Regions from separate parts of the Cobetia sp. PDI-23MA genome, predicted to be linked through region 3. Evidence: predicted binding sites of a transcription regulator. Region 3 holds the regulator's gene; each other region holds the start of a gene.
The links. The regulator PhoB, encoded in region 3, activates phosphate uptake and scavenging genes when phosphate is short. The targets are predictions, from matches to a motif close to TGTCATANNNNTGTCANA.
Positions count from the first base shown of each region.

Region 1 (3,418 bases), 1.7 Mb from region 3:
CTCAAGACGGCACCGCAAAGGCGATGCCGTCTGTCAGGATGGTGCGCGCTCTGCTCGCGTGAAGCAGAGGCCGGGGATCACTGCTGGTGGATCAGTACCTGGGACTGCCACTGACGCGGCAGCTGCTTGGCACTGGCTTCCCAGCCCGCGAAGTCCTGAACCGGACGAGCATTGGCGTACTGCTCGTTGGGCAGCAGCTTGGCGGCGATATCCTCAGGCAGGGTGAGGTGCTCGGCGCGGATCGGACGGGCATAGCCCTTGGCCAGATTCAGCTGACCGGCATCGGAGAGGATGTACTCACGGGCCAGCTTGGCGGCATTCGGGTGCGCGGCATGCTTGTTGATGATGGTGGCGTAGCCGGAGGTGACGGAGGCATCAGACGGAATGACGACCTCGAAGGTGTCGCGGTTGATCTGATCGCGATAGTTCAGGGCATTGAAGTCCCACAGCAGGGCGACTTCGACTTCGCCTTTCTCCAAGTTGGCGATGCTCGGCTCTGCCAGTGACAGACGGCCCTGGCGCGCCAGTTCCGCGAAGACTTCCAGGCCCGGTGTCAGGTCGGATTCCTTGCCGCCATTGGCGAAGGCAGCGGCCAGAATGGCGTTGTTGGCCTGGGAGGCCTTGCCCACGGCGCCGACGGACACCTTGTAGTCACCCTCGGCGAGATCTGAGAAGGAGGTCGGGCGCTCATCTTCGCTGACCAGCGTCTTGTTGATCATGAAGGAAATGGTGCCGGTGTAGCCCAGTACCCAGTGGCCATCCTTGTCTTTGGCCCACTCCGGGATCTGATCCCAGGTCGTGGTCTTGTAGGCTTGGGTCACGCCTTGCTGCACCGCGATCGGACCGAAGGCGAAGCCCACGTCACCGATATCGGCGGTGGCGTTCTCACCCTCGGCCTTGAACTTGGCGACTTCCTCGGCGGAGCTCATGTCGGTATCGCTATGTGCGATGGAATACTTCGACTCGAGGTCTGCCCAGGTGTCCTTCCAGTTGGCCCAGCTGTCCGGCATGCCGACGCTATCGACACGGCCTTCGGACTGAGCAGCCTCGAGAAGGTCAGCCGGCATGTCGGCGGCACTGACGGAGGCACTGCCCAACAGGGCGGCCATGCAGGTGGAAACCAGCAGGCCGGTGGAGCGGGGTGAGGTAGTGGCAATCGATTTCAAGGAGATTTCCCCAGTAGGTGATGAACAATCGCTGCGCTGAAGGTAAGGCGTGACGGGCATCAGGCACCCTGTCGACACGCTGAGAGCACGTCCGGGTGCTCAGGTCATTGCTCAGGCCGGTTCTCGGATCATTGATCAGACCAGCGCTCTGCCAAGTGCTCAGGCAAGTGCCGAGAGAGCCGAAACTGTGTGGTCTAGTTCAGTCTGAAAGACACGATCGACTCTAGCGCTCGCCTGTGACAGTTGCGTGTCGTCAACATGTCGTTGTCATGGCATGGGTGAGGGCTCTGCCTCTGCCTCCTTCATACCTTCTCCGTGCCTTGCCGCGGGCTTCAGTCCTCGCTATCTTCCACAGCCATAAGTGTGCAAAGCATGGCGTGCAAGGCATGAGCCAGCGTGTGATGACTGGCCTGGCGTGGCAGCCAGAGCTGCGCTGTCACCGAGTTGTCACGCCAATGCCACTATTCTCCTCATGCGTGTCTCGACAAGCGTGTCTTGAAAATACGCACTGAGCTTTGCGAGTCATCTGAACTAGACCACAGGAATCTTTTCTCTCTGACCCTTTCCATCCTGGACGCCCTGGATGTCATGCAAGTGACTCGCCAGAAATTGCTGTCTTTCGTTATCTTTCAGGAACTTCGCATGCCTTCATCTTCGCTTGAGCCCCAGAGTGACGCTGCTTCATCAGCAACTCCTGACGCGGATGTCCCCGTGGCAGGGCTCAAGGGCAAGCTGCTGAACCATCTTGAGGCAGCGCCGCTACGCGCCTCACAGCGCCTGCCCTCCGAACGTGAGATGATCGAACGCTTTGCCACGACGCGGGTCACCCTGCGCGACACCCTGCTGCAGCTGGAGGCGGAGGGGCGTATCTATCGCGAGAATCGGCGGGGCTGGTTCGTCTCGCCGCCACGACTGCGCTATGACTTGCTGGCGTGCCTGCCATTTCGCGACATGGTCGAGTCACAGCAGCGGGTGGCCAGCACCGAGGTACTGGCGGCAGGAGAGGTCGCTGCCAACGCGGTGATCGCGCAGCGACTGGGGATTGCGGAGGGCTCAGTGGTCTATCGCATCACTCGCGTGCGGCGTATCGACGGGCGGCGCGTGCTGCATGTCTGCCATCACCTGCGACGTGACTGCTTCCCGGGCATCCTCGATTTCGATCTCGGAGCCCACTCCCTGACCGACCTCTATCGACGCGAATACGCCATTCGTGTCAGCCGCGTCAGCTTCGAACTGGCCTCCACGGTGTTCGACGCTGAGGCCGCCGCCGCGCTGAACGCCGCGCAAGGCAGCCCCGCGCAGCGCATCACCCGAATCAACTTCGATCAGAATGGCCGCGCGGTGGACTGCGATGATGAACACTGGCGCCACGATGCCATCGAATTGACGCTGAGTGCCGCACCACAGAGCTAGTCGACAAGTTCGCGGTAAAGCCTGAATGTCTGGCAGGCCGCTGGTAGCCCAGACGAAAACACCCGCACATCCTCTTGATTAGTGGAGGCAGTGCGGGTGTTTCTTGTGCGACAGACAGGATTCGAGCGCGGTTGAGACGCGATCGATCGGTATCAGCGCATCAGCAGGCTTTCATCGACTTCGCGGAAGTGATGGGCGCTTTTCATCAGGGTGAGGGCGGTGAGGGCTTCGACGCCATAGACGCGTGTGGTGATGGCGTGACGGGTGGCGACATGATCCAGCAGCAGGGCGAAGTCGCCATCGCCGGAGGCGAGGATGATCTCATCGACTTCGGGGGCGGCTTCCATCACGTCGATGGTGATGCCGACATCCCAGTCGCCCTTGGCCGAGCCGTCGCCGCGCTGGATGAAGGGCTTGAGTTTGACCTCAAAGCCTATCTCGCGCAGACGCTGCTGAAATTGCTGTTGCTTGGGGTCGCCACGGTCGATTGCGTAGGCGTAGGCATGCTGAATCGAGCCGAGACGCTCGAGTTCTGCCCACAGGCGACGATAATCGAACTGCCGACCGAAGGTATCGCGGGTGGTGTAGTAGATGTTCTGCACATCGATGAAGACGGCCAGGCGTGTGCGTGCCCCATCCGCGTCGAGAGTGCCATGCGCGCTATGCTGGCGGGAGTCGAGAGAGCTGTCGCGCGAAGAGGATGCTGACATGGGCGTCGCCGTGGCGGGAGGGCAATGGCAGGCAAGAGGCGGTTTTCCTCTCCCCAGAAAGAAGCCGGCCGCTACCTGATGATGCAGGGCAGCGGCTGGAGGTCTAGCGATGAACAACGCTCTCACCAG
Region 1 covers NZ_CM183352.1:2,213,306-2,216,723, reverse strand. Annotated here, with positions in the region: gene AC5WNJ_RS09420 (ABC transporter substrate-binding protein) at 78-1,166, opposite strand; gene AC5WNJ_RS09415 (UTRA domain-containing protein) at 1,809-2,579, shown strand; gene AC5WNJ_RS09410 (LabA-like NYN domain-containing protein) at 2,732-3,289, opposite strand.
Region 1: the regulator PhoB is predicted to act here: its motif matches at 1,601-1,618, upstream of AC5WNJ_RS09415 (UTRA domain-containing protein).

Region 2 (3,418 bases), 230 kb from region 3:
GATGCCGACCCCGACTCCCTGCGCCAGATTCGCGATCGCGCCCGTGAGGAATGGCGTCGCCACACGCCGGTACCTGCAGGCCCCGGTCGCCAGCTGTCGCACCGCTTCGGTGAGGCGCTGACGGCACTGCAGGCGCTGATCGACAGCCGCGCGGGTCAGATCGCCGCCGCCAAGCAGGCACTGGTCGACGCCGTCGAGGCGCTGGCCAATGAGGACTCGCCGGCACGCGCCCGCGCCGAACAGGCCAAGGCCCTGCAGAGTCGCTGGCGCGAGATGGGCCGCGCGCCCAAGGGCGAAGAACAACGCCTATGGGCCGCCTTCCGCGCGGCGTGCGACCGCATCTTCGCCGCGCGCGATCAGGACCGCGAAGACCGCGACAGCCGCGAGCAGGCACGCCTGGATCAGTGGCAGGCGTTGATCGAGCGCCTCGACAGCTGGGAGCCGGAGACGCTGGAAGACGCCGCCCTGCTCGATGACGCCTTGAAGGAAGCCGACACCCTCGGCCCGCTGCCGCGTGGCAAGCGGGGTGACGGCATGCGTCGTCGCTGGACCGGCATTCTCAAGCGTCGCGAGCAGCGTCTGGACGAACTGCACGCCCTGCAATTGCGCGAGGAATGGCAGCAATGGCGTGACCTGCTCGAACAGCACGCCGTGGCGGATGCCAGCGCGCGCAACGGCGACGTGCAGGATGTCGCGCTGCCGAGCACCTCGGCCTTCGACGACAACAGCCGTCAGGCCAATGCGGCGCGCAACCAGATGCGTCAGGCCCTGCCGAGCAACTGCAGCGCCGCCAACGAGCGCCTGGCCGAGCTGCGTGTCCACCTGGCCATTCTTTTCGAGGCCCCGCTGGGCAGCGAAGATGAGTCACGCCGCCTGACCGTGCAGGTCGCGCGCATCAACCAGCAGCTGGGTGAGCGCATGGAGCGTGAAGAAGAGCTGGATGAGGTGCTGGATGCGCTGCTCGCCAACGGTCCGCTGGACTGGGACGCCTGGCAGACCGAACTGCCGCGCTTCGATGCGCTGTTCAATCACTGAGTCAGTGCTCTTGAGCTGGTGACGACGCGCTCGCAAGACTGAAGTCATGGCAACGAAAAGCCCCCGCCTCGAGAGAGACGGGGGCTTTTTCATTCTCTTGCCAGAGGGGCCGGGTGCCAACCCTGCACTGGCTCACTCCAGCGCAGAGCATCAGCCCATGAACTGGCCGCCATTGATGTCCAGGTTGGCACCGGTGATGAAGCCGGATTTCTCGTCGGCCAGGAAGGCGACCGCGCGTGCGATCTCATCCGGCTGGCCGTAGCGCTTGACCGGGATGGTCTCGCGGATCGATTCACGGATCTCTTCGGGGATCTTCATGATCATGTCGGTGGCGATATAGCCCGGCGACAGGGTGTTGACGGTGATGCCCTTGGTCGCGGTTTCCTGCGCCAGGGCCATGGTCAGGCCATGCATGCCCGCCTTGGCAGCCGAGTAGTTGACCTGCCCGAACTGCCCCTTGCGGCCATTGATGGAGGAGATGTTCACGATGCGGCCGTACTTGTGCTCCAGCATGTCATTGATGACGGCACGGCAGGTGTTGAAGACGCTGTCGAGGTTGCAGTTGATGACTTCGCGCCACTGCTCATAGCTCATCTTGCGCATGGAGGTATCACGCGTGATACCGGCGCAGTTGACCAGTACCGCGATCGGGCCGAAGCGCTCACGGATTTCGTTGACGCCTGCCTGACAGGCTTCGAAGTTGTCCAGCTCGATACCGGACAGTGCGATGTTCTCGAACCCGGCAGCACACTGTTCCGACAGCCACCCCTCTGCCTTTTCCTTGTTCCTGTAACCCGCAATTACCTGATACCCCTGGTTCGCCAGCTCGCGGCAGATAGCGGAACCAATGCCACCGGTACCACCGGTAACCCATGCGACGGGTGCTGTCTGTGTCATCTTATTGCGTCTCCCTAATCCTGGAACGTCCTGTGTCCTTGGCTTGGGCACAGCTTGGCGAATCTGCGGACACCCCGCCCTGAGAAAACGAGAATGCCTGCAACGACAACAATGACCCGTATCTCTAACAGCCTGATGACAATCGTGCACTCTGTGACGCCTGCCATCCGCCTGTGCGAGACGCGTCCTCCTCAGTATGGACAGGATGCAGAGGGAATGTATGTAGCAGATCTCTCACACAAGATGTCGATAATCGCTCGAGATGCGTAGATGGGTTGGTGACGACTCACCGGACACGAGATGTTTGCGTCAATTACGGGATAACGGTTGACGCAGCACTGTATATCCTTATACTACGCCCCACGTTGATGCGGGGTGGAGCAGTCTGGTAGCTCGTCGGGCTCATAACCCGAAGGTCATCGGTTCAAATCCGGTCCCCGCTACCACTGACAAGTCGTTGCCTATCAAGGTAATTCCCGGTCAGACACCAACGTGATGTTGCGGGATGGAGCAGTCTGGTAGCTCGTCGGGCTCATAACCCGAAGGTCATCGGTTCAAATCCGGTTCCCGCTACCAACCTCTGATGCGTCAGAGTTGGAGCAAAGGCAGTACCCAGTGTTGCGGGGTGGAGCAGTCTGGTAGCTCGTCGGGCTCATAACCCGAAGGTCATCGGTTCAAATCCGGTCCCCGCTACCAAGAATTCGAAAGGCCTGATGCCATGCATCAGGCCTTTTTCGTATGCGTGACATTCCTGTGCGAGGATATCGCTGAGGCCAGCGCCCGGACCTCGCTTGCCCCTTTCTCAACGCCCATCATTTTCACACTCATCGCGTCAGCCCCAAGGAAGTGCCTGCATGCGCCACTGGCTGGTCAAGACCGAACCCGATGCCTTCTCGCTGAATGACCTGCGCCGCGAATCACCGGCGCTCTGGGATGGCGTGCGCAACTATCAGGCGCGTAACTTCCTGCGTGAGATGCAGCTCGGTGATGTCGTGCTCATCCAGCACTCCAGCTGCAAGATACCTGCGGTGGTCGGCCTGGCCGTCGTCAGCGAACTCGCCCTGCCCGACCCGACGGCCAGTGACCCCGAGCACAAGGGCTTCGACCCACGTCAGGTGGCAGATATCGATGCCGGCAAGCCTCCGCGCTGGGTCGCCCCGCGCCTGAGCTACCTTCGCCCGCTGCGCACCTCCCTGCCCATCGCGCGCCTGAAGGCCCGGCCCGAGCTGGCGGACAGCCACCTGGTGCGCCGCGCACGCCTGTCCGTGATGCCGCTCAGCGAGAGCGAAGCCGCCTGCATCGCCAGCCTGGCCGACGACACCCTGCTGCCGTGAACCGACGCGCCCGGGGCGCTCCCGCGAGGAAGTGACCGGCAGCGCCTTGAACTCCACTGCGACGGGCCGCATCATCAGGCCAACCGGCTCGCGCGCGAGCCTTGAATCGCAGACAGAATTTCGGGGCATGCACCATGATCATCGATCCCAAT
Region 2 covers NZ_CM183352.1:3,696,845-3,700,262, forward strand. Annotated here, with positions in the region: gene AC5WNJ_RS15655 (DUF349 domain-containing protein) at 1-1,035, shown strand, start outside; gene phbB (acetoacetyl-CoA reductase) at 1,186-1,932, opposite strand; tRNA gene AC5WNJ_RS15665 (tRNA-Met) at 2,302-2,378, shown strand; tRNA gene AC5WNJ_RS15670 (tRNA-Met) at 2,432-2,508, shown strand; tRNA gene AC5WNJ_RS15675 (tRNA-Met) at 2,552-2,628, shown strand; gene AC5WNJ_RS15680 (EVE domain-containing protein) at 2,787-3,266, shown strand; gene AC5WNJ_RS15685 (tetratricopeptide repeat protein) at 3,401-3,418, shown strand, end outside.
Region 2: the regulator PhoB is predicted to act here: its motif matches at 2,056-2,073, upstream of phbB (acetoacetyl-CoA reductase).

Region 3 (3,418 bases):
GTGTTCGTCATGACGCTGGTGCCGTTGGCCAATCTGCTGTTCATCCCGGGCGCTGTCGCCGGGGCGGTACTGATGTGGCAGAGCCACTACCGTCAGTTGCCGGCGCCGCGTCGTTGAGACAGCCTGTCGCAGCTGGTTCATCGCTCTACTGGTTCATCGCTGTACTGGCTTGTCGTTGAGGTAGCCGCAGCGTCGTCTGGCGGAGCAAAAGAAACGCCCCGCAGTCGCCTCCTTTCGAGGTGGCTGCGGGGCGTTCCGCGTTGGGCTGGCCTCCGACTCAGCTCATCACGGAGTCAGCCCATCACTGGGCTAGCGCACTGCTGGCCTGGGGAGCACTCGCCTGACAGGCGCGCTCGTCGGGGAAGTGACAGCGGAAGCGCGCACCCTCGCCGGGGTGGCTGTCGATCTCCAGATGGCCCTGATGGCGAATCAGCACATGCTTGACGATGGCAAGCCCCAGACCGGTGCCTCCCGTGGCGGTGCTGCGGCCCTTGTCGATGCGGTAGAAACGCTCGGTCAGGCGCGGCAGGTGGACCGGGTCGATGCCGTCCCCGTCATCTTCCACCTCGACCAGCAGGCCCTGGTCATCCGCCTTCCAGCGCAGGGTGATATGGCAGTCTTCGGGGGTGTAGCGCACCGCATTGAAGACCAGATTCGAGATCGCGCTGCGCAGTTCCTGCTCCTCACCGCGCAGAGACAGGCTGGCATCGGCCTCGATGGAGAAGGTGTGACGTCCCTGGGACAGGCCTTCGGCGTCGTCGCGGATATGGCCGAGCAGGGCGCTCATGTCGATACAGCGACCGTCGTCGGACAGTTCGTCGGTTTCCAGGCGTGACAGGGTCAGCAGGTCCTCGACCAGGTGCTGCATGCGGTCGGTCTGGCTCTTCATCTGACCCAGCCCACGCTGCCAGCGCGGTGGCAGGTCATCGGCGTAATCGGAGTAGGTCTCGAGATAGCCGGCCAGCACCGTCAGCGGCGTGCGCAGCTCATGGGAGACATTGGCCACGAAGTCGCGGCGCATCTCTTCAAGACGATAGAGGCGGGTGACATCACGCAGCATGACCAGACGTTCGTTGTCACCGAACAGGGTGATGGAAATCTGCAGCGTCAGGTTGTCAGACAGCGGCGACTGCAGCGTCAGCGGCTCGCGGTAGGCCAGCCGATTGAAGTAGTCGATGAAGACGGGGTCACGCAGATAGTTGGTGATGTGCTGGCCGCGGTCGTGGCTGGCCTTGAGACCGACCAGCTGCTCGGCAGCGCTGTTCCACCATTCCATGTCACCGTGGTTGTCCAGCATCACCAGGCCGTCGCGCATGGCCTCGGAGGATTCCTGGATACGGTTGAGGATGCTGCGCAGTCGCTCCTGAGTCTGGCGCTGGCCCTTCTGATAGCGGTAGAGACGATCGAGCAGGTCTCCCCACACGCCATCGCCGGGTGGTGGCTCTTCATGGGGATTGGTGATCAGCCAGGTATAGAGGCTCTTCAAGTGCTTGAGATGGACGAACAGATACAGCGAAAGGCCCAGTGCCAGGCCCCAGCCCAGATGGCCCAGCAGGCCACCGATCAGGCCGAAGCCACCGGCAAGGTAGCCGAGGCGCCATAGCTCGTTGGTCCAATAGCGCATGAATCCCTCAGGCCTGAGCGCTGAAGCGGTAACCGGTGCCGCGGACGGTCTGGATCAGATGCTGATGGCCTGTGCCCAGCGCCTTGCGCAGGCGACGGATGTGCACGTCCACGGTGCGCTCCTCGACATAGACGTTGCCGCCCCATACCTGATCGAGCAGCTGGCTGCGCGTGTAGGCACGCTCCTGATGCGTCATGAAGAACTGCAGCAGGCGATATTCGGTCGGGCCGACATCCAGCGAGTTGCCGTGGGCGGTGACGCGGTGGCTGGCCGGGTCGAGCATCAGGCCCTCGACTTCCACCGCCTCCTCGACCCCCTTGGGAGTGGTGCGACGCAGTACGGCCTTGAGACGGGCGACCAGCTCGCGCGGCGAGAAGGGCTTGGTGATGTAGTCGTCGGCGCCGGCTTCCAGGCCTTGAATCTTGTTGTCTTCCTCGCCCTTGGCGGTCAACAGGATGATCGGCAGCTCCGAGGTGGTCTCGTCACGCTTGAGACGCCGCGCGAGCTCCAGGCCACTGGTGCCCGGCATCATCCAGTCCAGCAACAGCAGATCGGGCTTTTCATCGACGACGATGGCGTGGGCGTCCTGGGCATTGTCTGCCTCCAGCACGCGGTAATCCGCCATTTCGAGGGCAACGGCGATCATCTCGCGAATCGAGGATTCATCGTCGACAATCAGTACGGTCTTGGAGCTCATCGCTAGATCCCATGCAGCAGTCGGCGCACGCGCCAGAATGACAAGTCGATGACGATTACAACCCGCTTATATGACAACCAGATGACAACCGCCAGCATGGCAGCTTGCACGCAAGCCTGCCAGCCGCCTTGGAGGCGCGGCAGGCAGGCATGAACCGTGGGCTGGGGAGCAACAGAGGGCAGGGATCGCTTTAAATTAAATAATGCGAATGTTTATGCAGGCGTCAGCTCATCGGCCAGGTCGCCAGGGCGATACCGGCGAAGATCAGCAGCCCCGTCCAATGATTGTTGAGGAACGCCTGGAAGCAGGGCGCACGCTCACGCTCACGGATCAGACGTTGCTGCCAGACGAAGGTGACGGCGGCGGCAGCCAGCCCCAGCCAGTAGAAGATGCCCAGCGCCAGGTGCAGGCCGATGCCGATCAATACCGCCAGCATGCCCAGCTGCAGAAGGCCGATCATCAGCTTGTCGGCCCGCCCGAACAGCACGGCGGTGGACTTGATGCCCACCTTGAGGTCGTCGTTGCGATCGACCATCGCATAGGCGGTGTCGTAGGCCACCGTCCACATCAGGTTGGCCGCGAACAGCCACCAGCCGTAGGTCGGCACTTCCTCCAGCGTCGCGGCGAAGGCCATCGGGATCGCCCAGCCGAAGGCGGCGCCCAGCACTACCTGAGGCAGATGATGGAAGCGCTTCATGAACGGGTAGCTGGCCGCCAGCAGCACGGCGACGATCGACAGCAGCACCGTGGTCAGGTTGGTGAAGCACACCAGCACGAAGGCGGCCGCGACCAGCCCCCCGAACAGCGTCAGCGCCTCGCGCTCCGAGATGCGACCCGAAGTCAGCGGCCGGTCTCGCGTGCGCTCGACATGCTTGTCCCAATGGCGATCGGCGTAGTCGTTGATGACGCAGCCGGCGGCGCGCATCAGGTAGACCCCGGCGATGAAGATCAGCAGGGTCGTGCGCTCGGGGATGCCATCTGCCGCCAGCCACAGTGCCCACAGGGTCGGCCACATCAGCAGCCAGGTGCCGATGGGGCGGTCCAGCCGTGTCAGGGCGAGGTAGTCGGCCAGTCTGGAAGGACGCGAAGCGGCGGAA
Region 3 covers NZ_CM183352.1:3,928,225-3,931,642, reverse strand. Annotated here, with positions in the region: gene cysZ (sulfate transporter CysZ) at 1-117, shown strand, start outside; gene phoR (phosphate regulon sensor histidine kinase PhoR) at 302-1,624, opposite strand; gene phoB (phosphate regulon transcriptional regulator PhoB) at 1,632-2,321, opposite strand; gene ubiA (4-hydroxybenzoate octaprenyltransferase) at 2,545-3,418, opposite strand, start outside.

Region 4 (3,418 bases), 220 kb from region 3:
CACGCGAAGGGCGGCCAGTGCGTGAGGTGGCGCAGTGGGTCAATGATGAGCTGGGTGAGGCGGGAATCGCCTATAGCGACAGCTGGGGCTACGACAATACCTGGCTCTCGCTGCTGTTCTATCATGCCGGCATGCTGCCGCGCTTTCGTCTCGAGGCGCTCAGACGGCTGCTTGATGAGGAGCAGCTGAATTGCTGGGCGGAGCTCAAGGAAGCGGTGATCGCCGAGGGTGGCATCCAGCGCCATCGCGCCGGAGACGACGCCCGCCTGCTGCAACTTACCTGGCAGAAGGCCCAGTCGATCGGACGCAGCGAATAAGCCTGCGCGAGGCGCCTCGGGGTCTACGCCTGGCGGCATGAGCGACACTGCTGTCAGGCGGGGCTGTCAGGTGAGGCAGTGTGCACGAGATAGCGCCCAGCGAAGTCAAAAAAGCGGCAGCCCAACGGGTTGCCGCTTTTTTATACTGCCGTTTTTTCATGCTGCGGATGTCATCAGCGCCATGATGAGGCTCAGGCGCCTGTCACCGCCAGCAGCACCTTGCCGGTGCTGGCGTTGTCCTGCACATAGGCATGCGCGGCATCGGCTTCCTGGATCGGCCAGCTCTTGTCGATATGCGGGCGCAGCTCACCTCGCGCCAGGCGTGGCCACACATGCACGTAGAGCGCATCCAGCACCATGCCCTTGCCATCGGGGGAGCGCGAACGCAGGGTCGAGCCGATCAGGCGCTGACGCTTCATCAGCATGCGGCCCAGATCCAGCTCATCCATGCGCCCGCCCATCAGGCCGATCAATACCATGCGGCCGTCCTGTTTCAGCACCTGCTGATTGTCGGCCAGATAACCGCCGCCTACCGGGTCGAGAATCATGTCGGCACCGCCCCAGTCGTTCACGGCCTCGACGAAGCTGCCATCGTGGCGGTTCCAGCCGGCATCCGCGCCGAGGCGCAGGCAGGTCTCCAGCTTCTCCTGGCTGCCGACGGTCACGAAGCACGGATGCCCGAACAGCCCGCACAGCTGGATGGCGGTAGTACCGATACCGCTGGCACCGGCGTGCAGCAGTACGCGCTCCTTGTGCTTGAGATTGCCCTCGATGAACAGGTTCAGCCAGGCGGTGGCGAACATCTCCGGCAGGGCGGCGGCGTCTCTCAGGCTATAGCCCTCCGGCACCGGCAACACCTGCAGGGCATTGACGACCACCTCCTCGGCATAGCCGCCACCGGACAGCAGCGCACAGACCGGATCGCCGACCTTGAAGCGCTCGACGTGGCGGCCGACCTCACGAATGGTGCCGCTGACTTCCAGCCCCAGAATCTGACTGGCGCCTTCGGGAGGCGGATATTGGCCGGCACGCTGCATCAGATCGGCGCGATTGACGCCGGCCCAGGCTACTTCGATACGCACCTCATCCGAGGCGATCCCGTGCGGGGCCTCGGTTTCCTGCCAGACCAGTGACTCATTCTCGACGGCTATCGCAAACATTCGCTCTCTCCTTGGCGTGGCAGTCGCGCTGCCTGTTCGTACGCGGATGATCTCTGTGCCGAGGCGCATCGGCCGCGGCCCACGTGGGCGGCTGTCATCTCACTGTACGGGGACTGTGACGCATCTGTCATGAAGTGGCGCGAACCTGACGTGATATCAAGCCCCATGATCCAGACATCGCGTCCCGCACTCTGTGCGGCCAAGGAGAGAGCATGATCGATACTGCCCGCGTCATCGCTGCCAAGTATCCTGCCTTTGCCAAACGTCACCCGCTGATCCGACGGCCAGCTCTGGCCATGCTGCGGCGCCTGGTGCATGAGGGGGAGATCAATGCCTTCCTCGGCGAGAACTCGGACCAGCGCGGTTTTGATTTCATTGACCGCGTGCTCGATCACTTCTCCTTCGGCTACTCGGTCTCCTCGCGGGAGCGCGAGAACATTCCGGCCTACGGGCGTGTCGTCATCGTTGCCAACCATCCGCTGGGATCACTGGATGGCCTCGCACTGCTCAAGCTGGTCGGCGAAGTGCGCCGCGACGTCAAGATCGTCGCCAATGACATCCTGATGAAGGTCGAGCCGCTGGCACCCTTGCTGCTGCCACTGGACAACCTCAGTCGACGTGGCTATCGCAAGAGCAGTGGTCAGATCTGCGATGCGCTGATGAATGAAGAGGCCGTGATCATCTTTCCGGCCGGCGAGGTCTCGCGTGCAGGCCCGACCGGGCCGCGCGACGGCAAGTGGCTGTCGGGTTTCCTGCATTTCGCGCGCAAGACCAATGCGCCGGTGCTGCCTATCCACGTCAGCGGTCGCAACTCGACGCTCTTCTATGCGCTGTCGTCGATCAATCGCAGCTTCGGCACGCCCCTGCTGGCCCACGAGATGTTTCGCCAGCGCGAGCGGCAGCTCAAGCTGCGTATCGGCGAGCTGATTCCGCTGGAGCGCCTCGACAGTGATGCTCTCAATACCAACGCCAAGACGCGTCTGCTACGCAAGCATCTGTATCGCATCGGGCGCGGCAAGCGTGGCCTGTTCGTGACCGAGAAGGCCATCGGCCATCCGGAGGAGCGCCAGGCGCTGCGTGAGGAATTGACGCCCTGTGAATTGCTGGGCGAGACCCGCGACGGCAAGAAGATCTATCTGTTCGATGCCTTCCCCGGCTCCAGCGTGATGCGCGAGATCGGTCGTCTGCGCGAGATCAGCTTCCGGCGGGTCGGCGAGGGCACCGGTGAGCGGCGTGATATCGATCGCTATGACGCCCACTACCGGCATCTGGTGCTGTGGGATGACGCCGACCTCGAGATCGCCGGTGCCTATCGCATCGGTGAGGTACGCAAGATCATGGCGGCACATGGCGAGAAGGGGCTCTACAGCCCGACCCTGTTCCGCTTCACGCCGGAAATGTTCGAGCGCATGCAGGACGGTCTGGAGCTGGGGCGCAGCTTCGTGCAGCCGCGTTACTGGGGGCGGCGCAGCCTCGATTACCTGTGGCAGGGGCTGGGCGCCTATCTGCGCTGTCATCCCGAGATTCGCTGGCTGTTCGGTCCGGTCACGCTCTCCAACAGCTATCCGGAGGCCGCCAAGGCGTTGATCGTCAGCTACTACCGTCATTATTACGGGGATGATGAGGGGCTGGCGCGTGCACGGGCGCCGGTCGCCCAGAGCGTGCCGGGCAGCGCCGCCCATGAAGCGGAGCGGCTGTTCGATGGTCAGGACGCCGATGGCGATTTCCGCCGCCTGCGTGCCCAGCTGGATGCGATGGGCGTGACGGTACCGACGCTCTACAAGCAATACGCCGAGGTCACCGAGCCCGGTGGTACCCGCTTCCTCGATTTCAGTGTCGACGCCGATTTCGGTTACTGCATCGACGGCCTGGTGATGGTCGATGTCGAGCAGGTCACCGCCAGCAAGCGGGCGCGCTATATCGGCAAACCCGTTCAGCAAC
Region 4 covers NZ_CM183352.1:3,712,569-3,715,986, reverse strand. Annotated here, with positions in the region: gene AC5WNJ_RS15760 (3'-5' exonuclease) at 1-317, shown strand, start outside; gene AC5WNJ_RS15755 (NAD(P)H-quinone oxidoreductase) at 509-1,477, opposite strand; gene olsF (bifunctional ornithine lipid synthase OlsF) at 1,690-3,418, shown strand, end outside.
Region 4: the regulator PhoB is predicted to act here: its motif matches at 1,592-1,609, upstream of olsF (bifunctional ornithine lipid synthase OlsF).